DNA from 2 places in the Desemzia sp. C1 genome. Region 1 is predicted to be linked to the other one. Evidence: predicted binding sites of a transcription regulator. Region 1 holds the regulator's gene; the other holds the start of a gene.
The links. Region 1 encodes CtsR, which represses protease genes until heat stress. Its sites were predicted from a motif close to TTGGTCAAAAAAGGTCAAANA; they were not measured.

Region 1 (16,004 bases):
AGGGAATCTTCCGCAATGGACGAAAGTCTGACGGAGCAACGCCGCGTGAGTGAAGAAGGTTTTCGGATCGTAAAACTCTGTTGTTAGAGAAGAACAAGGATGAGAGTAACTGCTCGTCCCTTGACGGTATCTAACCAGAAAGCCATGGCTAACTACGTGCCAGCAGCCGCGGTAATACGTAGATGGCAAGCGTTGTCCGGATTTATTGGGCGTAAAGCGAGCGCAGGCGGTTCTTTAAGTCTGATGTGAAAGCCCCTGGCTCAACCAGGGAGGGTCATTGGAAACTGGAGAACTTGAGTGCAGAAGAGGAAAGTGGAATTCCATGTGTAGCGGTGAAATGCGTAGATATATGGAGGAACACCAGTGGCGAAGGCGACTTTCTGGTCTGTAACTGACGCTGAGGCTCGAAAGCATGGGGAGCAAACAGGATTAGATACCCTGGTAGTCCATGCCGTAAACGATGAGTGCTAAGTGTTGGAGGGTTTCCGCCCTTCAGTGCTGCAGCTAACGCATTAAGCACTCCGCCTGGGGAGTACGACCGCAAGGTTGAAACTCAAAGGAATTGACGGGGGCCCGCACAAGCGGTGGAGCATGTGGTTTAATTCGAAGCAACGCGAAGAACCTTACCAGGTCTTGACATCCTTTGACCACTCTAGAGATAGAGCTTTCCCTTCGGGGACAAAGTGACAGGTGGTGCATGGTTGTCGTCAGCTCGTGTCGTGAGATGTTGGGTTAAGTCCCGCAACGAGCGCAACCCTTATTATTAGTTGCCAGCATTCAGTTGGGCACTCTAGTGAGACTGCCGGTGATAAACCGGAGGAAGGTGGGGATGACGTCAAATCATCATGCCCCTTATGACCTGGGCTACACACGTGCTACAATGGATGGTACAACGAGTCGCAAAACCGCGAGGTTAAGCTAATCTCTTAAAGCCATTCTCAGTTCGGATTGTAGGCTGCAATTCGCCTACATGAAGCCGGAATCGCTAGTAATCGCGGATCAGAACGCCGCGGTGAATACGTTCCCGGGCCTTGTACACACCGCCCGTCACACCACGAGAGTTTGTAACACCCAAAGTCGGTGAGGTAACCTTCGGGAGCCAGCCGCCTAAGGTGGGACAGATAATTGGGGTGAAGTCGTAACAAGGTAGCCGTATCGGAAGGTGCGGCTGGATCACCTCCTTTCTAAGGATATAACGGAACTTTACACGGTTCGCTTTTACTTTGTTTAGTTTTGAGAGGTTTAATAGATCTTTCAATAACTGCATTCTTTATTATGAAGTCCGATATTGGGCCTATAGCTCAGCTGGTTAGAGCGCACGCCTGATAAGCGTGAGGTCGATGGTTCGAGTCCATTTAGGCCCATCATTTTCATACTAAAGATAAATAGGGGCCTTAGCTCAGCTGGGAGAGCGCCTGCCTTGCACGCAGGAGGTCAGCGGTTCGATCCCGCTAGGCTCCATTGCAACTTAGTTGCAAATGAATTTTGTTCTTTGAAAACTGGATATTGTCTAATAGAAACATTTAAGTAAGAAACCGAGAAAACACCGCGTTTTTAAATGAGTTTTTTAATGTTCTTATCGTAAGATAAAACAAGTAATACCAATTTAGTAATGATAGGTTAAGTTACTAAGGGCGCACGGTGGATGCCTTGGCACTAGAAGCCGATGAAGGACGGGACGAACTCCGATATGCTTTGGGGAGCTGTAAGTAAGCTTTGATCCAGAGATTTCCGAATGGGGGAACCCAGCATCTTTAATAGGATGTTACTGCTGACTGAATACATAGGTCAGTAGAGGTAGACGCAGAGAACTGAAACATCTAAGTACCTGCAGGAAGAGAAAGAAAATTCGATTCCCTGAGTAGCGGCGAGCGAAACGGGAAGAGCCCAAACCAGAAAGCTTGCTTTCTGGGGTTGTAGGACTGAACACATAGAGTCATAAATGAACGTCGTAGAAGAAGCGTCCTGGAAAGGACTGCCGAAGAAGGTAAAAGCCCTGTATTCGAAACGACGTTCACTCTGATCAGTATCCTGAGTACGGCGGAACACGAGAAATTCCGTCGGAATCCGGGAGGACCATCTCCCAAGGCTAAATACTCTCTAGTGACCGATAGTGAACCAGTACCGTGAGGGAAAGGTGAAAAGAACCCCGGAAGGGGAGTGAAATAGCACCTGAAACCGTGTGCTTACAAATAGTTAGAGCCCGTTAATGGGTGATAGCGTGCCTTTTGTAGAATGAACCGGCGAGTTACGATTACATGCGAGGTTAAGTTGAATAGACGGAGCCGTAGCGAAAGCGAGTCTGAATAGGGCGAATGAGTATGTGGTCGTAGACCCGAAACCAAGTGATCTACCCATGTCCAGGTTGAAGGTGTGGTAAAACGCACTGGAGGACCGAACCCACGTACGTTGAAAAGTGCGGGGATGAGGTGTGGGTAGCGGAGAAATTCCAATCGAACTTGGAGATAGCTGGTTCTCTCCGAAATAGCTTTAGGGCTAGCCTCGGAATGTAGAATCATGGAGGTAGAGCAACTGTTTGAACTAGGGCCCCTTATCGGGGTACCGAATTCTGATAAACTCCGAATGCCATTGATTCATGTCCGGGAGTCAGACTGCGAGTGATAAGATCCGTAGTCGAAAGGGAAACAGCCCAGACCACCAGTTAAGGTCCCAAAGTTTATGTTAAGTGGAAAAGGATGTGGGGTTGCTTAGACAACTAGGATGTTGGCTTAGAAGCAGCCATCATTTAAAGAGTGCGTAATAGCTCACTAGTCGAGTGACCCTGCGCCGAAAATTTACCGGGGCTAAACATAACACCGAAACTGTGGATAGAACCATTGGTTCTATGGTAGGAGAGCGTTCTAAGGGCGTTGAAGCTAGATCGTGAGGACTAGTGGAGCGCTTAGAAGTGAGAATGCCGGTATGAGTAGCGAAAGACGGGTGAGAATCCCGTCCACCGAATGACTAAGGTTTCCTGGGGAAGGCTCGTCCTCCCAGGGTTAGTCGGGACCTAAGCTGAGGCCGAATGGCGTAGGCGATGGCCAACAGGTTGATATTCCTGTACCTGTTTGTTTTGTTTGAGCAATGGAGGGACACAGGAGGCTAAGAAATGCGTGCTGCTGGATATGCACGTCCAAGCAATGAGTCTTGAAGTGAGTGAAATGCTTGCTTCTCTAAGGATGAGTTGTGATGGGGAGGGAAATTAAGTACCGAAGTTTCTGATGTCACACTGTCAAGAAAAGCTTCTAGTGAGAAACAAACAGCCCGTACCGCAAACCGACACAGGTAGTCGAGGAGAGAATCCTAAGGTGTGCGAGAGAACTCTCGTTAAGGAACTCGGCAAAATGACCCCGTAACTTCGGGAGAAGGGGTGCTGACCATTGGTCAGCCGCAGTGAATAGGCCCAAGCGACTGTTTATCAAAAACACAGGTCTCTGCTAAATCGAAAGATGACGTATAGGGGCTGACGCCTGCCCGGTGCTGGAAGGTTAAGAGGATGGGTTAGCTTCGGCGAAGCTCAGAATTGAAGCCCCAGTAAACGGCGGCCGTAACTATAACGGTCCTAAGGTAGCGAAATTCCTTGTCGGGTAAGTTCCGACCCGCACGAAAGGCGTAACGATTTGGGCACTGTCTCAACGAGAGACTCGGTGAAATTATAGTACCTGTGAAGATGCAGGTTACCCGCGACAGGACGGAAAGACCCCATGGAGCTTTACTGCAGTTTGATATTGAGTGTCTGTACAGCTTGTACAGGATAGGTAGGAGCTATTGAAGCCAGGACGCCAGTCTTGGTGGAGGCATTGGTGGGATACTACCCTTGCTGTATGGCCACTCTAACCCTCGACCATGATCTGGTCGGGAGACAGTGTCAGACGGGCAGTTTGACTGGGGCGGTCGCCTCCTAAAATGTAACGGAGGCGCCCAAAGGTTCCCTCAGAATGGTTGGAAATCATTCGTAGAGTGTAAAGGCAGAAGGGAGCTTGACTGCGAGACCTACAAGTCGAGCAGGGACGAAAGTCGGGCTTAGTGATCCGGTGGTTCCGCATGGAAGGGCCATCGCTCAACGGATAAAAGCTACCCTGGGGATAACAGGCTTATCTCCCCCAAGAGTCCACATCGACGGGGAGGTTTGGCACCTCGATGTCGGCTCATCGCATCCTGGGGCTGTAGTCGGTCCCAAGGGTTGGGCTGTTCGCCCATTAAAGCGGTACGCGAGCTGGGTTCAGAACGTCGTGAGACAGTTCGGTCCCTATCCGTCGCGGGCGTAGGAAATTTGAGAGGAGCTGTCCTTAGTACGAGAGGACCGGGATGGACACACCGCTGGTGTACCAGTTGTTCTGCCAAGAGCATCGCTGGGTAGCTATGTGTGGAAGGGATAAACGCTGAAAGCATCTAAGCGTGAAGCCCCCCTCAAGATGAGATTTCCCATCACGTAAGTGAGTAAGACCCCTGAGAGATGATCAGGTAGATAGGTTGGAAGTGGAAGTCTAGTGATAGGCGGAGCGGACCAATACTAATCGGTCGAGGACTTAACCAAGATTTTAGGTGGATTCAACGGATCCGAACAAATGTGATAGTAGACAAATCCAGTTTTGAGAGCGCAAGGTTCTCATATGTGTGGTGATGATGGCAAGAAGGTCACACCTGTTCCCATGCCGAACACAGAAGTTAAGCTTCTTAGCGCCGAAGGTAGTGAGGGGTTTCCCCTTGTGAGACTAGGACGTTGCCACGCATAGTTTTTTTGGAGGTTTAGCTCAGTTGGGAGAGCATCTGCCTTACAAGCAGAGGGTCAGCGGTTCGAGCCCGTTAACCTCCACCATGAGTCATTAGCTCAGTTGGTAGAGCATCTGACTTTTAATCAGAGGGTCGCAGGTTCGAATCCTGCATGACTCATACTAGTTGTATTCATATGACTAGTATGTTTATCTATTGCCAAATTAAATATTATGCGGGTGTGGCGGAATTGGCAGACGCACTAGATTTAGGATCTAGCGCCGCGAGGCGTGGGGGTTCAAGTCCCTTCACCCGCATCATTACTTTTTTGAATGGCAATATTACTTGCCGGCTTAGCTCAGTTGGTAGAGCATCTGATTTGTAATCAGAGGGTCGAGGGTTCAAATCCTTTAGCCGGCATCATTTGCGGAAGTAGTTCAGTGGTAGAACATCACCTTGCCAAGGTGGGGGTCGCGGGTTCGAATCCCGTCTTCCGCTTTCTAGTTTATCTAGATACTGAACGTAAATCTTCTGAATCTTGTTCTTTATTGCCGGGGTGGCGGAACAGGTAGACGCACAGGACTTAAAATCCTGCGGATAGTGATATCCGTGCCGGTTCGATTCCGGCCCTCGGCACCATTTATTTTGTACCCATAGCTCAATTGGATAGAGTACTTGACTACGAATCAAGCGGTTGCAGGTTCGACTCCTGCTGGGTACATTTCTTTTATAGAGACTTATAGAAGCGCACATACATACGGGAATTAGCTCAGCTTGGTAGAGCACTTGGTTTGGGACCAAGGGGTCGCAGGTTCGAATCCTGTATTCCCGATAATAGAAGCATTGTTTAAAGTGAGTGGATTCCTATCCAGCTCACTTTTTTTGTCGATTTTTGTTAGAAATGAAATTATATAGGTGTTTATTGTGTAAGAAGTTTCGTTCAGCTATTATGAGAGTTAAAAATAAGGATTCTTTAAGGGAGTGAGAGAAAAATGACGGTTCTTAAAGTAAATGAACAACTATGGCATTCTGGTATTGTTAGAACGATAGAAGTAGGCGGACTTAGTAAAGCAGATTTAATGGATAAGCTGCAGGAGAAGAATGTATTTTTCAATGATTTAGGTAAGCAATTATTATTGGATGAACGAATGAGTGTTTCTAAAGAAGTGTATTTGTTAAAAACTATTGAATTGACTGTTGGAGACCTTGGTTTCATAGAAGGAGCTGTCCTGCCGGATATTTATGCTCGAGCCATAGAGAATGGATTGTCTCTTTGTCCAGTAGAAACGGGACCATATTTGAGATTAGCCTATTTAGATCAACTAGAAGGTTATACGGGTAAACCCGTTTATGAAAAACAGGCTCCATATGGCTCAATTACGATCGCTTCAGAAAAAATCGATGAAGAGGAGGATTTTCCTCAAGGTTTTTACATTAGAAAAATAGAAGGCAACCTTTGGCTGAGAGGTTATGTTGCAGATGACCTTCATATATGGAATCCAAATGACAGATTTTTATTTTACTGCTTTAATCAGTGATGAAGCTCTCAAAATGGCTCAACAGCAACTTTTCATAAGTGGAGCTTTTCAAATCAGGTTTTTTCCAGTATAATATTAGTCAGGATTAGTCAAAGGTTATCGAGGGTAATAAGCGAAGATCAGCGACTAAATGAGATGGTCTTTTTTTGAAGACTAAAAGAAAAGGAGGGTTATTAAAAATCAGGTATTGGAATGTATTGAAAAACAGTGTATGATACTAAAACACCAAGGACCTATTTTTAATAACAACAACGCATGGAAAATAAAAATATGTCAGATATCATTGAATCTTATTTGAAAAAAGTGTTAGGACAATCAGATCAAGTGGAAATCAGAAGAAGCGAAATGGCTGATTTATTTAACTGTGTTCCTTCTCAAATAAATTATGTGATCAATACTCGATTTACGGTGCAAAAAGGTTATTTAGTGGAAAGCAAACGTGGCGGCGGTGGATACATCCGGATCATAAAAGTTAAATTGTTGGACGAATCTGAGATGTTAGATACAATAATAGAAATAGTCGGAAACAGTATTTCTCAAAATGATGCTTTTTCGATCGTGCAAAAGTTGTATGAAGATGATTTTTTAAATAAAAGAGAAGCCGTATTAATAATGGCTGCTATGGACAAAGTCGTATTAGGATTAGATAATAAAACGGCTAAAGAGGTAAGAGCACGTATCTTAAAATCTTGCCTGAACAATTTGAGGTATGAATAACGAAAAGTCGGAGGCGAGAACATGAATGAATTATTTACAGAAAAAGCAAAAACAGTACTAGGTATTGCTCAAGAAGAGGCTAAGGCTTTTCGTCACCATTCTGTTGGAACTGAGCACATTTTACTAGGGATTGTAAAAGAAACAGAAGGTATCGCTGGGAAAACTCTTCGTCAGTTCACCATCACAGAACAGGATGTTCGTGAAGAGATTGAACATTTTACCGGATATGGAACCATGAAATACATTTCAAAAGAAGCTGTCTTACCTTATTCACCTAGAGCAAAACAAGCGATTACGTTTGCTACAGATGAATCTAGACGCATGGGGTCTTCTTTGGTCGGAACGGAGCATTTGCTATTAGGGTTGTTGCGCGAAGAAGATATTCTATCAGCTAAAATATTGGGCAACTTAGATGTAAGTTTGAATAAAGCTCGCCAAGTGATCTTCAAAAAGATCGGACAAGACCAAATGAAGAATACGAAAAGCAAACGTCCAAGATCAGCTGCTAAGCCATCTTCTGCCGGAACACCGACATTGGATTCATTAGCGCGAGATTTGACTGCTCAAGCCAAAGACGGAAAAATGGATCCTGTTGTTGGCCGCAGTAAAGAAGTTAAGCGAATCGTCCAAATTTTAAGCCGCAGAACTAAAAACAATCCAGTTTTAGTTGGAGAACCTGGTGTGGGTAAAACTGCTATAGCTGAAGGATTAGCTCAAAAAATCATTTCAGGAGAAGTACCGGGTACATTAGCAAACAAACGTCTGATGATGTTGGACATGGGTTCTTTAGTTGCCGGAACGAAGTATCGTGGGGAATTTGAAGAGCGAATGAAAAAAATCATCGAGGAAATTTATCAAGATGGCGAAGTAATCCTGTTTATTGATGAGTTGCATACACTAATTGGTGCAGGAGGAGCAGAAGGAGCAATTGATGCTTCTAACATCCTAAAACCAGCTCTAGCACGTGGAGAATTGCAAACTATCGGTGCTACGACTTTAGATGAGTACCAAAAACACATCGAAAAAGATGCTGCTTTAGAAAGACGATTTGCTCCAATCCATATTGATCCTCCGAATGGAGAAGAAACAGAAGAGATCTTATATGGTCTGCGTTCTCGCTATGAAGATCATCACGGTGTGAAAATCACAGATGAAGCAGTCAAAGCTGCGGTCAAATTGTCAACTCGTTACATTACTTCTAGACAATTGCCTGATAAGGCGATTGATTTGGTTGATGAAGCTGCTTCTAAAGTACGAATCGACGTAACTGGTAAACCAACACCAATAGCCGTTGCTGTTGAAGAACTGGATGCATTGGTTGAAGCGAAAGAAGAAGCCATTCAAAATCAAGATTTTGAAGAAGCTGGCGAAATCAGAACACGCGAAATGAAGCAACGTAAAAAAGTCGATGCTTTAATGAAAAAACAACAACAAAAAGAAACACCAACTGAATTAGAAGTTACTGAACATGATATTGCTGAAGTAGTAGCCTTATGGACAAGTATCCCAGTTCAACAAATGGAACAAAAAGAATCTGATCGTTTATTGAAAATGGAAGATGTATTGCATAAACGAGTGATTGGCCAAGAAGATGCGGTCAAAGCTGTTTCTAGAGCGATACGCCGTGCAAGAAGCGGGTTGAAAGATCCGAACCGCCCAATTGGTTCATTTATGTTCTTAGGGCCTACAGGGGTTGGTAAAACCGAATTAGCGAAAGCGTTGAGTGAAGCTATGTTTGGAAATGAAGAAGCGTTGATTCGTGTCGACATGTCTGAATATATGGAAAAATTCAGTACGAGTCGTTTAGTGGGATCACCTCCAGGTTATGTAGGGTACGATGAAGGTGGACAATTGACTGAAAAAGTTCGTCAAAAACCGTATTCTGTTATCCTATTGGATGAGGTAGAAAAAGCCCATCCTGATGTGTTCAATATTTTACTTCAAGTTTTGGATGATGGACATTTGACAGATGGAAAAGGGCGTAAAGTAGATTTCAAAAATACGATTATGATCATGACTTCCAACTTGGGAGCAACTGCTTTACGTGATGAGAAATCAGTCGGTTTTTCATTGGAAGATAAAAAGCAAGACCACAAAACAATGGAAAAACGCATCATGGAAGAATTGAAAAATTCATTCCGTCCAGAATTCTTAAACCGTTTAGATGAAACGATCGTATTCCATTCATTAGAAAAAGAAGAATTGAATGAAATCGTGAAATTAATGTCTCGCACAATCGTTAAACGTTTAGAAGATATGGATATCTATGCTAAAATCACACCGGCAGCGATTGATGTGATCGCTAAAGAAGGCTTCGATCCTGAATATGGGGCTCGTCCTTTACGTAGAGCGATCCAAAAGAAAATCGAAGACTTGTTGAGTGAAGAATTGTTAAGCGGAAATATCAAAATTGGGGATAATGTAACCATTGGTGCTCAAAAAGGAGAAATCCGATTCACAGTTCGAGACTCCAAGAAATCTGCAAAGCAAGACAAGAATAAAGAAAAAGTCACTACTCCGTAAACAATTAGTTGAGCCTATCAGACAGGAGTCTGGTAGGCTTTTTTATTCGTGATAAAAAAGCATTTCTGATATGATGAACCTGAGAAAACAAATGAGAGGAACGTGATTTTCTATGAAGAATTCTACGCGTAATTTGTTAATGGGACTTGGAGCAGCAACGGCAATCGGAGCAGCGTATATGATATTATCGGACTCGGCGATGGAAAAAGTGGAAAATAAGATCAACCGCAAACGTGCCAAAAAATTTGTTCAAAAGAAATTAAATGGCAATCCTAAAGCGATGAAAGTAGTAGAAAGCTTGTCAGACGAAGAGTTGATCAATCTATTGAGTGTAGTTGATAAAGTGAGCAATATAAGAGGCAATATCAGCGAGTACACAGATCAATTAAAAGACGCTACTGTGCACAAAATGAAAAAATAAAATTGCTATTAACTTGAAAAATAAAGAGACGGAGCTGGGAGTTATTTCCCAGCTCCGCCTCTTTTATGATTATTGATTTCGTAAAGTGATTCGGGGCTAAACGCTTTTTTTCCCAATCTCGTTTTTAATTCAACGTCAATAAATAACAAAGCAATAGGTCATCCATATTGCGTAAGGATAAGCCGCTGGCTTGATGGAATCGATCTATACGATATTGTAAGGTATTCCGGTGGATATACAGAGATTTAGCAGCAACGGAAATATTGCCTTGGCTTTTCCACATCGCTAAAATCAATTCCTTGAATTCAGCGTCAAAAACGGTCTCTGCTTTCAACTTCTGCATCAAGGGACTCTTTTTTATGGCGTCAGCAGTATAATGATGCAAGGCAATCGTCGACAAGTCGAACACTTGAGCTTGTTTGTTTTTTTGAGTATCGAATATAGACTGTTCTTCTTTGAAAATTTGCGGCAAAGTAGCCTCTATTGGCCAAAATTGTCCGATGTAATAAACTGTTTTAATGGAAAAGTCATCGTCTAAAGTACGGATGATTCCAGCCATTTCTTCATTGTTTAGTAAATGGTCGTGCTTTTCTTCAATAAGTATTCCTTTAGTTTCAGTAAGAAAAAAAGCTTCTTCTATGTTCAAAAACAACTGCTTAAAGGCATCGAGCCAGACTGACTGCGTAAACGTGTCGTCCATTTTTACGATCTCAAATTGAATGATCCGGTAACTGCCTTCGTTTCTTGGCAAAGCGAATGACTCTTCCAGCAGAAACGACTGCCATTTGGAAGCAGCAGAACGAGTTGAAGAGGTCTTTTTTTGCGTCAAAGCATACTGGATCAAAGCTAATTCAGTGTCGCTTTTTTGTTTTCTTTCCAGTTGGATCCATTTGTCTTTATAAGGGAAAGCGACATATTTTTCTCCAGAGGTGTTGGAATGTGTCAGTACAGCTTCTGGATACAATAATTTCATTTCTTTGAAATTCACTTGTGTTCCTCATTTCTGTAGCAAGATATCGGTTGATGAGAGCTTCCTCTTTATTTTATCATGGTTTGACTTTTTTTGTAGGGTTTGAAGAAGAATATGCTATCATAAGAGAAGTGAAAACAGACAGAGGAGAATGATATGGAATTATCGAGCGTTGAAAAAGAGTTTTTTATGCGAGAAGCTATCAAAGAAGCGAAAAAAGCAGAAGCAAAGTTAGAAGTTCCGATTGGTGCGGTAGTGGTCTTAAATGGAGAGATCATCGGCCGTGGACATAATGTGCGCGAGCTGACTCATGATGCTACTACACATGCAGAAATGATTGCGATTCGAGAAGCAAATCAGCATCTAGGCAATTGGCGTCTAGAAGACACTCAATTGTTTGTGACGCTTGAACCGTGCCCGATGTGCAGCGGAGCAATGATTTTGTCGCGTGTGAAAGAGTTGTATTATGGAGCTCCAGATCCTAAGGGAGGTACTGCGGGAACTTTAATGAACCTCTTAGGAGATGAACGGTTCAATCACCAAGTAGACATTGAAAAAGGGTTATTGGAAGAAGAGTGCGCAGCTCTATTGACGGATTTTTTCCGTATGCTTCGTGCACGCAAGAAAGCAGCGAAACAAGCACAAAAAGAATTAGAAGAAAAAGAGGATTAATATGAAAAAGACAAGAAATACAAAGAATTGGTTATACAGTATCGTTGGAGTACTGGTCCTGTTATTTGGAGGACAACAGCTGGATGTATTTGATACGCTGTTTCCGTCAGAAAACGCGCAGATAGAATCTACAGTTCAAGAGAGTGGTGTTACTGAAGGAGAGGTTTACTCCACGAAAGATGAGGTTGCTGCTTATTTGCATCAATTCGGTGAACTGCCGCCTAATTATTTGACGAAGCAAGAAGCAGAAGCTTTAGGCTGGGATAATGAAAAAGGCAACTTATGGGAAGTGACCGATCAGATGTCCATTGGGGGCAACAAGTTCGGAAATTATGAAGGGCTGCTGCCTGAAAAAGATGGACGCATCTATTATGAAGCGGATATTGATTATGAAGGAGAATATCGAGGCCCTAAACGAATCGTCTATTCGAATGATGGGTTGATTTTTTACACCGATGACCATTATGAATCATTCGAACAACTTTATTAGGAGGTTTCTATGACAAAGAAAATCATTCTTGACGGCAGTCAGATGACGGATCGAGAAGAATTGCATGCTTACTTGAAAACAGAATTGGATTTGCCCGACTATTATGGCAATAACCTGGATGCTTTAAAAGATTGCTTAACAATGGATTTCTCTTGTAAGGTGATTGAAGTCTGGTATCCAGAAATGATAGAAGAGCAGTTGGGCCGATATGGAAACAGCTTGTTACGAGTGTTGAAGGATTCAGCTGCTGAAAACCAATATCTTGAAGTTGTCATTAAAAAAGCTAGAGAATAAACAGTGCAAACTGTTTTCTCTAGCTTTTTTAATGTGTTTGATTTTTAAAGACAGGTGCAACGAAACGATGCAGCAGTACAGCCATTAAAGCCCCAACGACTCCTTGAAGGAGATTCATTGGAAATGCTGCTAAACCTGCAGCCAGCCCGAAGAGAATCCAGTCTCCTAAAACATACCCCACTGCCATCCAGATACCAGCTGTTAAAGCAGGAATCAACGGTTTAGTAGAAGGCAATTTCATAAACAGCCATCCACATAACAAGCCTTCTATCCCTTTGACCAGAAAAGTGATGGGAGCATAGAAAGAATAGCCGGCAAATAAATCTGCCAATGCGCTTCCGATACCACCAATCCAAAAACCGCCTGCCGGACCCAAAAGCATCCCTGCGAGCAACAAAATCGAATCCCCAATGTTCACGTACCCTTGAGCAAACGGGATAGGAATGCGGATAATGAGCGTCATAACGACAGTCATTGCAATAAATAAAGCGAATAATACCAAATTTTGCGTAGTGAGTGTTTTCTTATTCATAGCTTCCCCCCTAATTTATTTTCTATTATACACGATTCATTCCAAAGATAAGCAATAGTTTTCAGAAAAATGATGGTAAGAGGAAAAAATAAAGATAAAACTGGTATAATAAACAAAGAATGTAATGGAATAGTGGTGAAATAGATGAAGCAACCAAAAGTATTAGTTATTCAAGACATCTCAGCCAGCTGCCAGATTTCTATGAATGTGGCTGTGCCGATTTTAAGCAGTTTGAACAACAGCACTCATATGCTGCCTACTGCTTTACTGTCTACGCACACTGGGGCTGGATTTGAAGATTACACTTATTTGGATTTGACGAGTGAGATGTCTAAAATTTTAGACCATTGGAAGCAATTGGGTCTTAGTTTTGATGGAGTACTAGTCGGCTATTTAGGCTCACACAAGCAAATCGAAATCGTGAAACGCATTATCAAAGAGTTTGCAACGCCTGAAGCGGTTATTGTGTTGGATCCTGTAATGGGCGATCATGGAGAATTATATGATGGATTTGACGAAGAATACGTCCAGCAAATGCGGGAGTTGTGCCAATTGTCGACTGTGATCATTCCTAACTTAACAGAGGCAGCTTACTTAACAAAAACTCCTTATCAAAAAGGGCCTTATGCTTCTGAAGATGTTGAACGATTGATGAAAAAAATGGTGCAGCTGAATAAAAAACAAGTAGTTCTGACAGGTGTGATGTTGAGCGAAAACGAAATTGGAGCAGCCAGCATGACACAAAAAGACCAACAAGTCAGTTATGCATTTTCACCCGTCTATCCTGGTCGGTTTGAAGGAACAGGAGACGTGTTCAGCAGCGTGATTGCCGGTTTCTTATTTCAACAGATCTCTTTAGACTTAGCAATGACAAGTGCCGTAGAATATGTAGAAAAAGTGATCAAACGAACACTTGAAAATAGACCTAGCTTAAGATTTGGCGTGCAATTTGAAACAGACTTGCTGTTTCTGATTGAAAGATTGCATGCTTTGAAAAAATAGACGATAAAACTGCTCATTGGGACAATTCCCCAGTGAGCAGTTTTTTTGTCTCTAACATAAGTTGGAAGAACTCGCTGAAAATGCGAGGTCATTCAGTATCTGCCTTTTCTACAAATACTTTAAATGCAGCTTTGTAACTCAGCATAAATGTTTTACCGTCTGCGTTTTGTAAAGCTAACGAGCCCTCGTACGCTTCTTTAGCCAGCAAAGTATACTGTTGTTCTAATTTGATCCCTTTAACAGTGATGTAGTCTAGAAAGTCAGGATCATCTTCGACTTCTTTTACGACAAATGAATCACCGGCAGACAAGTCATTCAATTGCGGGTAGTCATAGCTTTCTGTGGTACCATCTTTTGCAGGGATTCTCCCGCCGTGAGGATCAAATTCTGGTTCTCCTAAGAATTGGTTTAACCGTTCAATCAGCAAATCAGAAGATGCATGTTCTAATCGATCAGCGTCAGCATGGACTTCTTTCCAATCGTATCCCAGTTTTTCCAGTAAAAAAACTTCCCAGATGCGGTGTTTTCGAATCACTTGGTTTGCCAGACGCAATCCTTTTTCAGTAACTTGCACACCTCTGTAAGGAGTATGGGTAATCAACCCTTCTTTTAATAATTTTGTATTCATATCTGTTACTGACGCAGCAGATACATTCATCGCTGCTACCAATTGTTTGTTGTTTACTACTTTGGTGGCCCCTCCGAGACTAACGATGGTTTTTAGGTAATCTTCTTTGCTTGGCGTCATTTGAATACTCCTTTTTTCTTTCGCATACAGGCATGAAGCATGGGTCAACAGTTGTTGCCTGTAAAAGCTCGCTTAATATCACTGACTGTGTTCATCGGTTTCCAGCAAGTCAGTTTAAATCAGTATTCTTATTATACCTCATCCAGAAAAAACAGCCAAGTAAGGAATCAATCGATTTAGGTTGACTTTATATAATTTTTAGTCTAATCTAAAAATAACTTAAAGCAACCCGAAAGAAGGTAGATAAAATGAAAAAACTAGCTGTGCTTGTTTCTGCTGTTGTCCTCTTGATTTTGGCAGGATGCCAATCTGATGCATCAGATGCGAATGAGGGGAATTCGACCGCTCAAGAAGGAGCCGTCCAAATCATCACGACAACAACTATGATCACTGATTTAGTCAACCAAATAGGTGGCGAGCATGTAGAGGTAGAAGGTCTGATGGGACCTGGGATTGATCCTCATGGATATCAAGCTTCTGCTTCAGATGTCACAAATATGATGGAAGCTGATGTCGTGGTTTCAAATGGTCTGCATTTAGAAGCTCAATTAGGAGAAGTTTTCGAAGGACTGGAACAACAAGGAAAAGAAGTTTTTGTATTAGAAGAAGGTTTGTCAAAAGAAACATTTTTGTCATCTGATGATGATTCACTAGCTTATGATCCGCACATTTGGTTTAGTGTCAGCAATTGGAAAATGGCAGCTGACTACATCACAGAGCAGTTAAGTGAATTTGATAGTGAAAATGCAGATGTCTATCAAGAAAACAATAAGAATTATCAAAAAGAATTGGATGAGTTAGCGGCTTATATTAATGAACGTATCACAGAAATTCCGGAAGAAAGTCGTTATTTAGTCACTGCTCACGATGCGTTCCATTATTTTGGAGAAGAGTTCGGATTTGAAGTGGTTGGACTTCAAGGACTGAATACTCAGTCAGAAGCTGGAACACGTGATGTCAGCGATTTGGCGCAACTTGTAGCGGATAAACAAATCAAAGCGATATTTGTAGAAAGCTCCGTGCCTACTCGTACGATTGAATCTCTTCAAGAAGCCGTCCAACAAAAAGGTTGGGATGTGTCGATAGGCGGAGAATTGTTTTCAGATGCATTAGGAGATGAATCTCAAAATGCCGAAACCTATATAAAAATGTACAAATCCAATATTGATACGATTGTGGATGCTTTAAAATAAACAGAAAGAAGGGCTTGTCATGAATCAAACAGCTATTCATATTGAACAACTAACCGTAGCCTATCAAGCCGTACCTGTATTATGGCAAGTAGGTTTAAACGTTCAAAAAGGAAAACGAACGGCCATCATCGGACCAAATGGAGCAGGAAAATCGACCCTCATCAAATCCATTTTAGGATTGATGACTCCGC
Region 2 (16,004 bases), 870 kb from region 1:
GAAAAAGGCGGATTCTTCTTCGAAGTATTGGCATTGGCTAAAATTGAGGGCTTGCCGTTTGAAAAAGCGGATCGAATCGTCCAAGCAGCAGAAAAGCGTTGTCCGGTAGCCAAACTCCTGGAAGGTAGTAAAACGGTAACCGTTAAAACAGTAGAATAAATCAGCTGAGTGAAGTAGGCAATTGTCTGCTTCGCTTTTTTTGTTGCCTAAAGTAATATTACTTAACAGACTCTTAATGTAAAGCGGATACAATGAGACTTTTCTTAATGTTATTATGTTTTTCTTTCTTTCCCATTAGTTTGTTGCTATTCTTGTCTAGAATTATCTTACGGAGGTGTTGTGGTGAAAAATTTTAAATCTCCCGTTGCATGGTGGGAATCATTAAAAATTATGATCGTATTAGTTTTTTCAGCGATAACAGGGGCGATATCTTTTAACTTCTTCTTTATCCCGACGAATGTTTATGCATCTGGTTTAAATGGTTTCGCGCAATTGTTTACGGGTATCACATCAGAATATTTGAACATCCAGCTAGAAACTGGATTGATTATTTTACTATTAAATATCCCAATCGCTATTTTAGGTTGGTTTAAAATAGGAAAGACATTTACTTTATTAAGTTTTCTTTCTTCTTTCTTAGTCTCTATTTTAATGGTTGTCTTACCAGTAGTTCAATTGACTCCTGACCCAATCATGAGTGCATTATTTGGTGGGGTAATTGGTGGAGCTGGAGTAGGTTTCGCATTAAAATATGGTTTTTCGACTGGCGGGATGGACATCATTGCAATGGTTCTAGCTAAAACGACTGGCAGAACTATTGGAAACTTGATGATGGTTATGAATGCAATCATTGCAGTAACAGCAGGAGCTACTTTTGGGTGGGAATATTCTTTCTATACGATTCTATCCATTTATGCTTTTACCAAAGTTGTAGACACTATTCATACGAGCCATCAAAAAGTAACAGCAATGATCGTAACAACAGATCCGGATACCTTAGTAGAAGCTATCCATAAAGAACTAGTCCGAGGCGTTACAGTCTTGCCGGCTACAGGCGGATACAGTAAAACAAACCGTGCTGTGTTAATGATCGTTGTTTCGCGCTATGAGATCTATAGCTTAGAACAAGCCGTTAAAGAAGCGGACGCAGCGGCATTCGTCAACTTTATGCAAACGAATAAAGTAATGGGCGAGTTCTTAAACAGCGAACAGCAAAAAGAACGTAGAGCAAGTAGTGTATTTTAGATAAAATCAAAAAAAAGAATTGGATCTGATCAGATCCAATTCTTTTTTAGATTAAGCGGAAATATTTCTCCAAGTAAAGTGCCAGACCATCTTCATGATTAGAAAAATCTGTCACATCATCAGCAATCGCCTTTAATTCATCGATCCCATTATTCATCACTACACCATGACCAGCGTATTGAATCATTTCATAGTCGTTATTTTCGTCCCCAAAAGCTAAAATATCTTTTTGTTGCACTCCGTAGACTTGTGCAATACGTTCTACACCCATAGCTTTTTGTACTCCGGCAGCAACAACTTCTAAACAAGGTGTCAGTCCGCCCCAAGTTCTCACTTCCACAGCATCCCCGTAGCGGTGGATGATTTTGTCAGTGATAGCTTGTTGGTTTTCTTTCCCTGTGAATACACTGATAGCTGTTGGTTCTTCTTTCAATGTATCTTCTGATAGTTTGAAAGACATGTTTTTACCAGTAGCGAAGAAATCTTCGTAAGGAACAAAATCATCATCAACATAAACAGAGTCGCGAAGCTCAGCTGCTATAAGTTGAATATCCATATCTTTACGCAAAGACAGCATATCGATAGCAATTTCTCTGTTGAGGGTCTTATGGTACTGAGACTCCCATGCTAATTCGGTAGGCCTATGGCACAATGCACCATTAAAGTTTACGATCGGAGTATCCAATTGTAATTCTGCGTAATATTGGCGACTGCTCCGGTAAGGTCTCCCGGTAGCGATCGAGACGATGTGTCCTTCTTTTTTCAAACGAGTCAAGACTTCACTCGTTTTTTGAGAGATTTGAGACTGGTTATTTAAGGTAGTTCCATCTAAGTCAAGAGCGATTAGCTTTCTATTCATCTGTATCTGTATCCCCCAACGTTTTTATGCTAAACTATAAAAAAAAGTAGTTAAACATACACTACCATAAAATCACTGAGAAAAAAATAATTATTAAGAGGTGTCAAGTTGATTTCCATTAAAAATGTAACCGTTAAGGGTTTGCCTTTATTAGAAATAGTTTCAGAGGAACATTTTTCCAAGAAGTTGCCGACCGTATTTTTTTATCACGGATGGACAAGTTCGAAAGAAAGTTCCATGGTCAATGGCTACGAGTTGGCTAAACAAGGATTTCGCGCGTTGTTGCCGGAATCTTATTTACATGGAGAACGAAAAATCAGCGCCTCATCTCCTGGAAATATGGAATTTTGGGATGTCGTATTACATAATTTGAGCGAGATCACCATTTTGAAAGACTATTATGTTGAAAAAGGACTAACAGACCCAGAAAAAATAGGGGTAGCTGGACTTTCTATGGGAGGCATTACGACAAATGCGATGTTGACACAATTTCCTTGGATCAAAGCAGCGAGTGTATTAATGGGAACTCCTTCACCAATTGCTTTTTCGAAATGGCTTTTAAATGCTCCATGGGCAGAGGGGTTAGATATTCAATTGACAGAGCAGGAAGTCAATGATGCGATGGAACCGTTGAAAAATATTTCGTTAGACCTGCATCCGGAAAAAATCAACGGACGTCCTATCTATGTCTGGCATGGAACAAATGATGAGTTAGTCCCTTATTCATTAACGAAAAAATTTATTCAAGCGGTTCAGGATAAGTCTTACGCCCAAAACATCCAATTTGAAACGACTATCGGCGGGATTCATAAAGTCCCTTATGCAATATCTGTAGAAATGGCTGAATTTTTTAAGAAAAATCTGTAAGATGCACATCAAATAAAACAAATAGTTAGTGGAAAGGATCATGTCTTATGTCTGAAAACGTATCTTCTTGGACGGAACAAGAACAAGCAGAAATCAGTCAACGTATTATGGCTGCATTAGAGCAAGTGATCGATCCAGAATTGGGGATCGACATTGTTAATTTAGGGTTGGTTTACGGTGTAGAATTGCTGGAAGAGGGGCATTGTGTGGTTAAAATGACGCTGACAACAATGGGATGTCCATTAGCAGATGTTATTACAGAAGAGATCATGAAAGCTCTCAAAAGTGTGCCAGAAGTCCAAACGAGTGAAGTGAAGTTAGTTTGGTATCCAGCGTGGGATACCTCTAAAATGTCTCGATACGCTAGAATTGCATTAGGCATCAGATAAAAGAAAAACTAAGTAGAAAAAAATAAAATCCTGTTAATAATGGTTAGATCAAAAAAGAGGCCCGATTAGGCACTGACCCCCAAAAGTTAGACTAAAATCTAAACTTTTGGGGGTCGCCACCTTATGGCCTCTTTTTTGATGAAAATTTAATCTATATGAATGACAACTTTACCTGGAATAGACTCGTTTTCACTTACATCATGCGCCTCACGTAAGCCTTCTTGAGTAAAAGGGAAAGTTTTCCCAACAATCGGTTTTAAGTGATCTTCTTCAATCAATTTTGCTAGCGCCTTCATACGTTCGCCGGTCGGCTCCAAGAAGAAGTAGCCAGTTAAAACGCCTTTTTCAGCTGCTTTTTCTTCATCTGGAGGAGCAACGATGGAAACTAATGTGCCGCCTTTTTTGAGAATGTTGTAACTTTTTTCTTGGATTTCTCCACCTTGGGTATCCAACACGAAATCAAAATCAGATAGAATTTGTTCGAAATCTTCTTCTTGGTAGTTGATGAACTGATCTGCACCAAGAGATTTGACAAGTTCTTCATTTTTTCCGCTGGCAGTTGCTGCTACGTAAGCTCCGAAGTATTTAGCGATTTGGATCGCTAAATGACCTACACCGCCAGAACCTCCATGGATCAATACGCGATCGCCTTCTTTGATTTTTCCGATTTCCACCAGCGCCACCCAGGCAGTTTGGCCAGTTAGAGGAATAGCCGCTGCTTCATCGAAAGAAATATTGTCGGGCATTTTACTAACTAGGTTTTCTTCGATAGCCGTATATTCCGCATAAGTTCCTCTAGGTGTGGTAGCAGGGCGAGCCAATACTTTGTCTCCTACAGAAAAAGAGGTCACACTTGTTCCTACTTTCTTGATGATGCCTGCTGCATCCCAACCTAAGATAATGGGAAAATCATAAGGCACCATTTCTTTTAAATAACCGGCTCTCATTTTCCAATCGATTGGATTGATTGAGGTAGCTTTCAATTCGACTAAAACTTGATCGTCTGCTAGTTCTGGAGTAGGCAGCTCTTTTTCTACAAGTTGATCTGATCCTCCATATTGATTAATAACGATTGCTTTCATGTAAACACCCTTTCTATATGGTTAAGCTGAAAATTAAATCTTATCTTCAGTATATAGATACAAGACAAAATTGAAAAATAATTTGTTTGTTGGAAAATATTTGACCATTTTTGACCAATAGAGTAAAATAAAATCAGTAAATTCGATAGAAAGAAAGTGGTGAGCTTATGGAAATGGATAAATTAACCAGCACGATGCAACAAGCTTTAGGTGAAGCTCAACAAGTTGCAGTCACGAGACAACACCAAGAAATCGATATTGTGCATCTATGGAAAATATTTTTAACGCCTAGCCATTTTGCTAAGAATGTTTATGAACAAGTAGACGTAGACACAGCTCAATTTGAATTCAATATTGATCAAGAGTTGGATAAATTGCCGATCGTAGAAGGAAATAATGTGCAGTATGGTCAAACGATGAGCCAAAATCTTTATCGGTTGTTGACAGAAGCAGGTAAAATCAGTGAATCTTTTCAAGATGAGTATGTATCCACTGAAGTCATTCTATTAGCATTGATGAAACTGAAAAATCATGTTTTGACAAAGTACTTGCTGGCGCAAGGACTAACGGAAAAAAGATTGCGCGAGAAAATCATGGAATTAAGAGGAGGAGAGCGAGTGACATCACAAAATCAAGAAGAGAATTATGAAGCATTAAGCAAATATGGAATAGATCTGGTTGAAGCTGTTAAGAGCGGGAAACAGGACCCTATTATCGGAAGAGACGAAGAAATACGAAATGTCATTCGAATATTGTCTCGTAAAACAAAGAATAACCCTGTATTGATCGGAGAGCCGGGAGTAGGTAAAACAGCTATTGTAGAAGGCTTAGCTCAACGAATCGTACGAAAAGATGTTCCTGAAAATCTGAAAGATAAGACGATTTTTTCATTAGATATGGGAGCGTTGATCGCTGGGGCGAAATATAGAGGAGAATTTGAAGAACGATTAAAAGCAGTGCTAAAAGAAGTGAAGAAAAGCGATGGACAAATCATTTTGTTCATTGATGAAATCCATACGATCGTTGGAGCAGGTAAAACAGAAGGAAGCATGGATGCAGGTAACCTTTTGAAACCGATGTTGGCACGTGGAGAATTGCACTGTATCGGCGCTACTACTCTAGATGAATACCGCAAATATATGGAAACAGACAAAGCTTTAGAACGTCGTTTCCAAAAAGTGTTGGTCAATGAGCCGACCGTTGAAGATACGATCAGTATTTTAAGAGGATTGAAAGAGCGTTTTGAAATTTACCATAGTGTAAATATCCATGACAATGCCTTAGTAGCTGCTACTACATTGTCTAATCGCTACATCACGGATCGTTTTTTACCGGATAAAGCCATTGATTTGGTGGATGAGGCTTGTGCCACCATCCGTGTAGAAATGAATTCCATGCCTACAGAATTGGACCAAGTCAGAAGACGTTTGATGCAGCTGGAAATAGAAGAAGCCGCATTGAAAAAAGAAGAAGATGAAGGAAGCCGCCGTCGTTTGGAACTGATTCAAGAAGAGTTGGCAGATTTGAAAGAAGAAGCGCATCAAGTGCAATTGAAATGGGATTCCGAAAAAAATCAAGTGTCTCAGTTGAGAGATAAAAGAGAACAGCTTGATCGATTGCGTCATGAATTAGACGAAGCTGAGAATCAATATGATTTAGAAAGAGCGGCTGTTTTGCGCCATGGAGAAATACCGGCTTTAGAAAAAGAATTAGCTGAATTAGAAGTGAGTCAAACAAAAGCTAATGCCGATGTCGTTCGATTAGTGCAAGAGTCCGTTACGGAAGAAGAAATTGCTTTGGTCGTTGGAAGACAAACTGGGATTCCAGTGAACCGATTGGTCAAAGGGGAAAGAGAAAAACTGCTGCAATTGGCTGACAACATGAAAGCTAGGGTAATCGGACAAGACGAGGCAGTCGATAGCGTGACAGACGCAGTGATCCGAGCGCGTGCAGGTATTCAGAATCCGAATAAACCTTTAGGCTCTTTTATGTTTTTAGGACCAACTGGTGTAGGGAAAACAGAATTAGCCAAAACGTTGGCTGAAAATCTATTTGATTCCCAAGATCATATGGTTCGGATCGATATGAGTGAATACATGGAAAAACATACTGTCTCCAGATTAGTAGGAGCGCCTCCTGGTTATGTAGGTTATGATGAGGGCGGTCAATTGACAGAAGCGGTCAGAAGAAGCCCTTATACGATTATTTTATTGGATGAAATAGAAAAAGCTCATCCCGATGTGTTCAATATTTTATTGCAAGTGTTAGATGATGGTCGATTGACTGATTCTAAAGGACGCGTCGTAGATTTCAAGAATACTGTATTGATCATGACCAGTAATATTGGATCAAATCTATTGCTTGACGGAACCAGTGAAGAGGGAGAGATTTCGCAACAAACAAAAGATCAAGTCTTCGGCTTATTAAGAGCCAATTTCAAACCGGAGTTTTTAAACCGGATAGATGATACGATCTTGTTCGCTCCTTTAAACTTTAACGTAGTGAAGAAAATCGTTTTGAAGATGACCAAAGATTTGGAAAAACGATTAGAGCAACAAGAAATTGGATTGGAGATTACGGAAGAGGCTCAGTCTTGGATTGCGGATAAGGCCTATGATCCAGCTTATGGAGCTCGGCCGCTGCAACGTTATCTTACAAAAGAAGTCGAAACCCCGATTGCAAGACTAATTATTGAAGGGAAAATATACCCAGGTCTAAAAGCCGTTCTAACGGTCATTGCAGATCAGTTGACTATTGAAGTAGCGACTAAAGAAGAATAAAAAAAAGCCGGATGATATTCCGGCTTTTTTGTCTTTATACGGTTGTTTATGATTGATGTCCGTCTTGACTTGGTTTAGGAACGGCATTAGAGAGCAAGATGACTAGAACGCCACTTAGCAGACCAATTACTGTAGCCGTCGTAAAAGAAAAACTTCCGCCGGTCAACGAACCACCGATATAGTTAACGACTTGTCCTAAACAGAATCCCCAAAATAAGGTTGCAATATACTTCATGGTACCAACACCTTCTTTCTATCACACTCATTTTACCACTTTTTTTTCAGAATGAAAGAAAAAGCCGATAAATGAGACAGAATTTGCTGTTTGTCTCCTATTCAGAGTATAATAAGAGAGTATGAAATTGTGCTGAGAATCCTTTTCTTAGTTGGAACATGGTAAGAAATAGGATAGAGTAAAAAATAAATACCTTCATCAAATTGATGAAAAGGAGGACTGGAAAGTGTCTTTTGTACCATTACAAGTTAAAAGTGCCTATTCCTTGCTTCAAAGTACTTTATCGGTAGAAGGATTAGTAGGAGCCGCTAAAAAAAGAGGGTATCAATCCTTAGCTTTGACTGACCATAATGTCCTGTATGGTGCTGTCGACTTCTACAAACTATGTTTGAAACATCAATTGAAACCGATCATAGGATTAACCTTGGATATGCAAGGCATCATAGAGACAGAACACTCATTTCCTTTAGTTTTGCTGGCTGAAACGAACCAAGGATACAAACACTTAGTGGCTTTGTCTACTAAAAAGATGATAGAGCCTGAAACTTTATTTTCTCCTAATGATCTAGCACCTTACTCAGAAGGTTTGATTGCTTTGACACCTGGGATAACGGGTGAAATCGAGCAGTACTTATTAGCGGGTAAAATAGAAGAAGCTGAAAAAATAATTGCTGCTTACAAAAGGTTATTCTCTCCAGAACACTTTTATCTTGGAATTCAGCTGCACGAAGAGTTGATGCCGATAAAAGATGCGCTTTTACAGACAGCCAAAGAAAATGACCTAAAGACAGCAGCTTTGACTGATGTACAGTATTTAAACGAAGAAGATGCCTTCAGCTTAAAAGTATTGAAAGCCATTGATAAAGGAGAACAATTAGAGGAACATCAAAAGGTCTTGACTGGCACCCGTCATCTTGGTGATCCCGTTCAAGTAGAAAAGCAGTTTGTGGATGCTGGACTTTCGGAAGCTGTTCAACAGACAAGAAACATTGCGGATCGTATCAAGATAGAAATTCTTTTACAACAAAGGTTGTTGCCAAAATACCCTATCCAAACAACGGATACAACTTCAGATTTTTTAAAACAATTGTGTTTAGATGGATTAAAGAAAAGAGTTCCAGAAGCGGATGCAAGATACTTCAAGAGATTGGAGCATGAATTGACTGTGATCCAGAAAATGGGATTTGAAGATTACTTTTTAATCGTATGGGATGTTATGGCTTATGCTCATCGCGCAAAAATCGTTACAGGTGCTGGGCGAGGATCTGCAGCAGGTTCTTTAGTGTCTTACGTTCTAGAAATAACAGACGTGGACCCTATTGAATACAATCTGCTGTTTGAACGCTTCTTAAATGAAGAGCGATATAATATGCCGGATATCGATTTAGATTTCCCAGATAATCGAAGAGAAGAATTATTGCAATACGTAAAAGAGAAATACGGTAAAGACCACGTTGCCCAGATTATTACCTTTGGAACGCTTGCTGCCAAAATGGCTTTACGAGATACAGCTCGCGTTTTTGGGCTGAAACAAGACGAATCCAATGAGTGGTCAAAAGCGATTCCGAATCAATTAGGAATTACTTTAGAAGAGGCGTACAAAAAATCTTCGGCATTGCAACAATTGGTCAAACAGTCGGAACGAAACCAGTTGATTTTCAAAACAGCCAAAAATATTGAAGGTTTGCCAAGACATGCTTCCACCCACGCAGCAGGAGTCGTGATCAGTGACCAAAAACTGAGCAGCATCATTCCTCTTCAATCCGGGAGCAGTTCTATTGCATTGACCCAATATGCTATGGGAAATGTTGAAGAAATCGGACTGTTGAAAATGGACTTTTTGGGATTGAAGAATTTAACGATTTTGGGAGATGCGTTAAAAACAGTTGAGTACGACACCGGAAAGCAGATTCGATTGCAAGACATTCCAATGGATGATAAAGAAACCTTAGAACTGTTCCAAAAAGCAGACACAGTAGGAATCTTTCAGTTTGAATCCAACGGTATAAAGAACGTTTTGCGCAAGCTGCATCCAGAATCCTTAGAAGACATTGCGGCCGTCAATGCTTTATATCGACCGGGTCCCATGGAACAGATCGATGTGTTCATCAAACGGAAAAAAGGCGAATTGGCCATGGAATATCCACATGAAAGCTTAAAAGATATCCTAAACGTCACATATGGTGTCATGGTGTATCAAGAACAAGTCATGCAAGTGGCGTCTAAAATGGCGGGGTACTCTTTAGGACAAGCAGATATTCTTAGAAGAGCCATTGGGAAAAAGAAAAAAGAATTGATTGATGCGGAAAGAGTTCATTTTACAGCTGGTGCTGCAGACAAAGGATACCCAGAGCAGGATGCAAGACAAGTTTATGACTATATCGAACGTTTTGCCAATTACGGGTTCAACCGATCTCATTCCATTGCTTATTCTTTTATCGGCTACCAAATGGCTTACATCAAGGTCCATTATCCGCAAGCCTTTTATATTGCCTTGTTGAATTCAGCTTTGCATAACTCAAATAAGGTAAAAGAATATCTACTAGAAGCTAAGAAAAAGAAAATCGATGTCTATCATCCAGATATTAATGCCAGTTACGGACGTTTTACGAAAAAAGATGCAGGTATTTTATTTGGTCTTAGTTCTATAAAAGGATTGAGAAGAGACTATGTAGCTGAAATTATCCAAAATCGAAAAGCAAATGGCGTCTATAAAGACTTCATTGATTTTTTAAGAAGAATGGATACCAAATGGGTAAAAGAAGATTATATTCTGCCATTGATCTACGTTGGCGCTTTTGATGGATTCCGTTACAGTAGAGGAACGTTGTTGAACTCCTTAGAGAGTATTTTGACAAGTGTGAAATTCAGCGGAAATAACATCGGCTTATTTGATGTACTGCAGCCAAAATATGAAGAAGCACCAGATTTGACTCCTCAAGAAAAATTAGAGGCGGAAAATACTTACTTAGGGGTCTACTTATCAGGGCATCCTACTGAAAAGTACGAAGACATTTTAAAAAGTAAGCAAGGCATTTATGTTAAAGATGCTGTTGAAAATCAAAAAATCCGATTGGTCGGACAGGTAAAAGATGTCAAAAAAATCACTACTAAAAAAGGCGAACCAATGGCTTTTATGACGGTTAGTGATACTACGGGAGATATTTCATTGACTTTGTTCCCGACAGTATACCGCAAATACATTCAATGTGTTGTCCAAAACAAAGTTCTTTATGTAGAGGGGAAGACGGAAGTCAGACAAGGTCAAGGTTTGCAAATTTTAGTCTCTCACCTTAAAGAAGCAGCAGAGATAGAAGAAGAGAAGAAAGTCAAAAAATGTTTTGTCCGAATTGAACAACAGTATGAGGACGGTGAAACGTTAAATAGACTGAAAGAACTCTTTACAGAACACTCAGGCTCTATTCCTGTAATTTTGTACTACATGAGAACGAATAAAAAACTAGGGCTCCAAGAAGCATTCTGGGTCAATGAATCATCTGATTTGGTGAAATCAGTTGAAGAATTGTTAGGAAAAGGGAACATAATCATAGATTGAAATTAAAGTTCTCTAAAATTTATGAAATATCTTGAAAGAAAAGCAGAATTCATAAGACAATTTATATTAAAAATGGTAGAATGTCATTGTTGAACTAATTTATGGGTAACTTATTATCACATTGTTTGTTCATAATCATCTTTATGTATATATTTTTACAACTATAACTTTTTATGAGGTGAAAGTGGAATATGAAACGTATCGCTGTTTTAACAAGCGGGGGAGATGCTCCTGGAATGAACGCGGCTATTAGAGCTGTTGTTCGAAAAGCTCTTTACGAAGGAATGGAAGTTTTTGGTATCAACTACGGTTATGCTGGATTGGTAGCTGGAGATATACGTCAATTACACCATAACGATGTAGGAGATATGATTTCAAGAGGGGGTACTTTCCTTTATTCAGCACGTTATCCTGAATTTGCAACTGAAGAGGGGCAATTGAAAGGTATCGAACAATTGAAGAAATTTGGAATCGAAGGATTAGTAGTTATCGGAGGAGACGGCTCTTACAGAGGAGCTTTAGCGTTAACAAAACACGGCTATCCAACTATCGGACTTCCTGGAACAATCGATAACGATATTCCTGGAACTGATTTTTGTATCGGTTTTGATACAGCCATCAATACTGTATTAGACTCATTAGATAAAATTCGTGATACAGCTACAAGTCACGTCCGTACATTTATTGTGGAAGTTATGGGACGCAATGCAGGGGACATCGCTTTATGGGCGGGTGTTTCTGGCGGAGCAGAACAAATCATCATTCCTGAAAAAGAATTTGATATGGCAGAAGTAGCAGCTAAAATTACTGAAGGCCGTGAAAAAGGTAAAAAACACACGATTATCGTTCTTGCTGAAGGTGTAATGAACGGGAATAAATTTGCAGAAGAATTGTACAAATTCGGAGATTATCACGCACGCGTTACTGTTTTAGGACACGTACAACGTGGTGGATCACCAACTGCTAGAGACCGTGTTTTAGCTAGTCAATTTGGAGCAAGAGCAGTTGATTACTTGAAAGAAGGTAAAGGTGGATTGTGCCTAGGAATAGTGAACAATGAAATCATTGCTTCTGATATCATTGATACATTAGAAAAAGGATCACATAGACCAAATGTAGCTTTATACAAATTAAATCAAGAAATTTCTAACTAAAGATTTTTCAAAAAATTGGATTTCCTTCATTTTCTACGGTAAGATTATGAAGGAGATTATATTATTGTGTGTATAAAATATAAAAGTTAAACCAAAATGTTAGGAGTTTTGAAGAATGAAAAAGACAAAAATTGTATGTACCATTGGACCGGCAAGTGAGTCGGTGGAAACTTTAGTAAAAATGATCGACGCAGGAATGAACGTTGCTCGTTTAAATTTCTCGCATGGTGATTTCGAAGAGCATGGTGCTCGTATCCAAAACATCCGTGAAGCTTCAAAAATTACTGGGAAAATGGTTGCTATCTTATTAGATACTAAAGGCCCAGAAATCCGTACTCACAACATGAAAGATGGTAAAATTCAATTTACTTCAGGCGATGTAGTACGTGTAGCGATGAATGAAGTTGAAGGAACAAAAGAGAAATTCTCTGTTTCTTACTCAGAATTGATCAATGACGTACATCCTGGATCTCACATTTTATTAGATGATGGTTTGATTGATTTATTGGTAACTGATCTAGACATGGAAAACCAAGAAATCGTAACAACTGTTCAAAACTCAGGAACATTGAAAAACAAAAAAGGTGTAAACGTTCCGGGAGTATCTGTTAACCTTCCAGGAATCACTGATAAAGATGCTGCTGACATCCGTTTTGGTTTACAAAATGATGTTGACTATATTGCTGCAAGTTTTGTTCGTCGTGCTTCTGACGTTTTAGAGATCACTCAAATCTTAGAAGAAGAAAACATGACTCATGTTCAAATCATTCCTAAAATCGAAAACCAAGAAGGCGTAGACAACATTGACGAAATCTTAAAAGTTTCAGACGGTTTAATGGTTGCTCGTGGAGACCTTGGAGTAGAAATTCCTACAGAGGAAGTTCCTATCGCTCAAAAAGACTTAATCAAAAAATGTAATAAATTAGGTAAACCGGTTATCACTGCTACTCAAATGTTGGATTCAATGCAAAGCAATCCTCGTCCGACACGTGCAGAAGCAAGTGACGTTGCCAATGCTATCTTTGACGGAACAGACGCAATCATGTTATCAGGTGAAACAGCTGCTGGTGATTACCCAGTAGAAGCTGTTCAAACAATGGCTCGTATTGCTATGCGTACTGAAGAAGCTTTAGTAAACCAAGATTCATTCACGTTAAGAGCTTACGATCAAGGCGATATGACAGAAGCTATTGGACAATCTGTTGGACACACTGCTCGTAACTTGAACATTGATACAATTGTGGCTGCAACTGAATCTGGACATACAGCGAGAATGATCTCTAAATACCGTCCTAAATCAACTATCGTAGCTGTTACTTTCTCTGAAAGAACTATGCGCGGTCTAGCTTTATCATGGGGAGTATACCCAACAGTTGCAGAAAAACCAGAATCTACAGATGACATGTTCAATTTAGCTACTGGCATTGCTCAAGAAAAAGGCTATGCTAAAGAAGGCGACTTGATCATCATTACTGCTGGTGTTCCAGTTGGAGAACGTGGAACAACGAACTTGATGAAAATTCAAATGATCGGCTCAAAATTGATCAGCGGCCAAGGTATCGGCAGCGAGTCAGTTATTGGAAAAGCTGTAGTAGCGACAAACGCTCAAGAAGCTAACGTGAAAAGTGTAGAAGGTTGCGTTTTAGTAACAAAAACTACTGACAAAGACTACTTGCCTGCAATCGAAAAAGCTGCGGCTATCATTGTTGAAGATGGTGGTATGACTAGTCATGCTGCAGTTATCGGAATTGCTATGGGAATTCCTATAATCGTTGGAGCAGAAAATGCTACTAGCGCTATTGCAGATGACGAATTGATCACAGTAGACTCTCGTCGTGGTATTGTTTACCGCGGAGCAACTGCTGCTATCTAATGGTATATTCAATCGAAAGAAAACTCTCAGAGATTATTTTCTGAGAGTTTTCTTCGTATAAAAGACTATTTCACATAATAAAATTATGGTAAACTAAGTAATGACTAAAAAGTATTTAAAGGAGTGCAGAAAAATGAATCAATCACTAGGAACTGTTATTACAGGTATCGTGACAGATATCAATGAAAAAGCGTATTTCATTCAAAAAAATGGGGTAACTTATGAATTGCCTAAGAGCGACACGACCGATTATAAACTTGGCGATGCAGTAGAAGGGTTCGCTTATATAGGTCAAGACAAATCTCTGAAAATGACTCAAGACATTCCAAGAATCCAAGTAGGTGATTACGCTTTAAGCAAAGTAATCGATGTCCGCAGAGATTTAGGAGTATTTGTTGATATTGGATTGCCAGATAAAGAGATTGTTGTTTCTTTAGATGAATTGCCAACTGAGAAATCATTGTGGCCTAAAAAAGGTGACCAATTGATGGTAACTATTCGAGTGGACGAAAAGGATAGAATGTGGGGACAATTAGCAAGTGAAGAATTCTTTGAAGATATTGCTAAAAAAGCACCTGAAGATCTTGTTAACAAAGACATCAAGGGTATTGCTTACCGTTTGAAAATTGTTGGAACATATGTATTAACAGATGGTCAGCATTTAGGGTTTATCCATCCATCGCAACGAGATATAGAACCTAGATTAGGGGAAGAGATATCTGGTCGTGTCATTGGTATTGGACAAGAAGGAACAGTAAATATTTCGTTAAGACCTAGAGCACATGAAGCTATCCCAGACGATGCAGCGATGTTGCTGGCTATTTTAGAACGTTCTAAAAACGGCAGCTTCCCTTATACAGATAAAAGTTCGCCTGAGGAAATTAAAACATATTTTGGAATCAGTAAAGGTCAATTCAAACGCGCTTTAGGAAACTTGCTAAAACAGCGTAAAGTGGTTCAAGTGGATGGAGAAACACGTTTAGTAGAATCACCAAATCAAGAAAATAAGTAAATTTCTCTATTGAAAAAGAACCATTAAAGAGCCGTTTGACATAGATTGGAGCGGGTTTTGAATGAAAGAAGATTTAGAAGAGTATATTCGCTACTTGCAAATTGAACGCGGATTGGCGGATAATACCATTGAAAGTTACAAAAGAGATTTAAATCAGTACCTAGTTTATTTGGAAAAAAATGAGCTGAGGGATTGGGAAAAAATCGATCGTTACACCATTTTATCATTCATGCAAGAGTTGAAAGAAACGAAGAAATCATCTGCAACAGTTATTCGAATGGTCTCAAGTCTTAGGAAGTTTCATCAATATTTAAAACAAGAACAACGTTCAAGCGTAGATCCTATGCTGCATATCGATACGCCTAAAAAAGCACATCATTTGCCTAAAGTATTATCGATGACGGAAGTCGAGAAATTGATTGAAACACCGAATACTAATGAAATACTCGGATTAAGGGACAGAGCAATACTAGAAGTCATGTACGCTACTGGGTTGCGGGTCACTGAGTTGACAGAATTGAAGATGGATGATTTGCATTTGTCATTAGGTTTGATCCAAACGATTGGAAAAGGTGATAAAGAGCGCATCATTCCAATTGGGGATTTAGCTATCAAATGGATTGAGAATTATTTGAAATACAGCCGAAATAAACTGGAAAAGCCAAGTAAAAGAAGCCCATATCTATTTTTGAATCACCATGGCAGAAAGCTGACACGCCAAGGGATATGGAAAAACTTGGGTGCTTTAGTCAAAAAAGCTGGTATTGAAAAAGAAGTAACTCCACATACTTTGCGGCATTCATTTGCTACTCATTTATTAGAAAATGGAGCTGATCTGAGGGTGGTGCAAGAGTTGTTGGGACACTCGGATATTTCGACTACTCAGATATACACGCATATTACTAAACAGCGAATGGCAAAGGTTTATAAAACTTACCATCCAAGAGCTTAG

Region 2: the regulator CtsR is predicted to act here: its motif matches at 4,540-4,560, upstream of clpB (ATP-dependent chaperone ClpB).

The regions. Positions count from the first base shown of each region.
Region 1 is NZ_JAJIZP010000003.1:1,399,021-1,415,024, forward strand. Features, by position in the region: rRNA gene LMF32_RS07140 (16S ribosomal RNA) at 1-1,184, shown strand, start outside; tRNA gene LMF32_RS07145 (tRNA-Ile) at 1,291-1,364, shown strand; tRNA gene LMF32_RS07150 (tRNA-Ala) at 1,389-1,461, shown strand; rRNA gene LMF32_RS07155 (23S ribosomal RNA) at 1,619-4,537, shown strand; rRNA gene rrf (5S ribosomal RNA) at 4,617-4,732, shown strand; tRNA gene LMF32_RS07165 (tRNA-Val) at 4,744-4,819, shown strand; tRNA gene LMF32_RS07170 (tRNA-Lys) at 4,821-4,893, shown strand; tRNA gene LMF32_RS07175 (tRNA-Leu) at 4,949-5,030, shown strand; tRNA gene LMF32_RS07180 (tRNA-Thr) at 5,061-5,133, shown strand; tRNA gene LMF32_RS07185 (tRNA-Gly) at 5,140-5,211, shown strand; tRNA gene LMF32_RS07190 (tRNA-Leu) at 5,264-5,352, shown strand; tRNA gene LMF32_RS07195 (tRNA-Arg) at 5,361-5,434, shown strand; tRNA gene LMF32_RS07200 (tRNA-Pro) at 5,472-5,545, shown strand; gene LMF32_RS07205 (hypothetical protein) at 5,706-6,251, shown strand; gene LMF32_RS07210 (CtsR family transcriptional regulator) at 6,507-6,968, shown strand; gene LMF32_RS07215 (ATP-dependent Clp protease ATP-binding subunit) at 6,990-9,491, shown strand; gene LMF32_RS07220 (hypothetical protein) at 9,604-9,912, shown strand; gene LMF32_RS13690 (helix-turn-helix domain-containing protein) at 10,037-10,900, opposite strand; gene tadA (tRNA adenosine(34) deaminase TadA) at 11,039-11,554, shown strand; gene LMF32_RS07235 (ribonuclease domain-containing protein) at 11,556-12,044, shown strand; gene LMF32_RS07240 (barstar family protein) at 12,054-12,338, shown strand; gene LMF32_RS07245 (ECF transporter S component) at 12,367-12,870, opposite strand; gene LMF32_RS07250 (pyridoxamine kinase) at 13,015-13,872, shown strand; gene LMF32_RS07255 (metal-dependent transcriptional regulator) at 13,961-14,620, opposite strand; gene LMF32_RS07260 (zinc ABC transporter substrate-binding protein) at 14,869-15,813, shown strand; gene LMF32_RS07265 (metal ABC transporter ATP-binding protein) at 15,833-16,004, shown strand, end outside.
Region 2 is NZ_JAJIZP010000003.1:2,270,557-2,286,560, reverse strand. Features, by position in the region: gene LMF32_RS11490 (OsmC family protein) at 1-159, shown strand, start outside; gene LMF32_RS11485 (YitT family protein) at 343-1,245, shown strand; gene LMF32_RS11480 (Cof-type HAD-IIB family hydrolase) at 1,292-2,104, opposite strand; gene LMF32_RS11475 (prolyl oligopeptidase family serine peptidase) at 2,213-2,971, shown strand; gene LMF32_RS11470 (metal-sulfur cluster assembly factor) at 3,019-3,360, shown strand; gene LMF32_RS11465 (NADP-dependent oxidoreductase) at 3,507-4,442, opposite strand; gene clpB (ATP-dependent chaperone ClpB) at 4,610-7,222, shown strand; gene LMF32_RS11455 (YjzD family protein) at 7,269-7,457, opposite strand; gene dnaE (DNA polymerase III subunit alpha) at 7,684-11,013, shown strand; gene pfkA (6-phosphofructokinase) at 11,205-12,167, shown strand; gene pyk (pyruvate kinase) at 12,283-14,040, shown strand; gene LMF32_RS11435 (S1-like domain-containing RNA-binding protein) at 14,174-15,052, shown strand; gene xerD (site-specific tyrosine recombinase XerD) at 15,114-16,004, shown strand.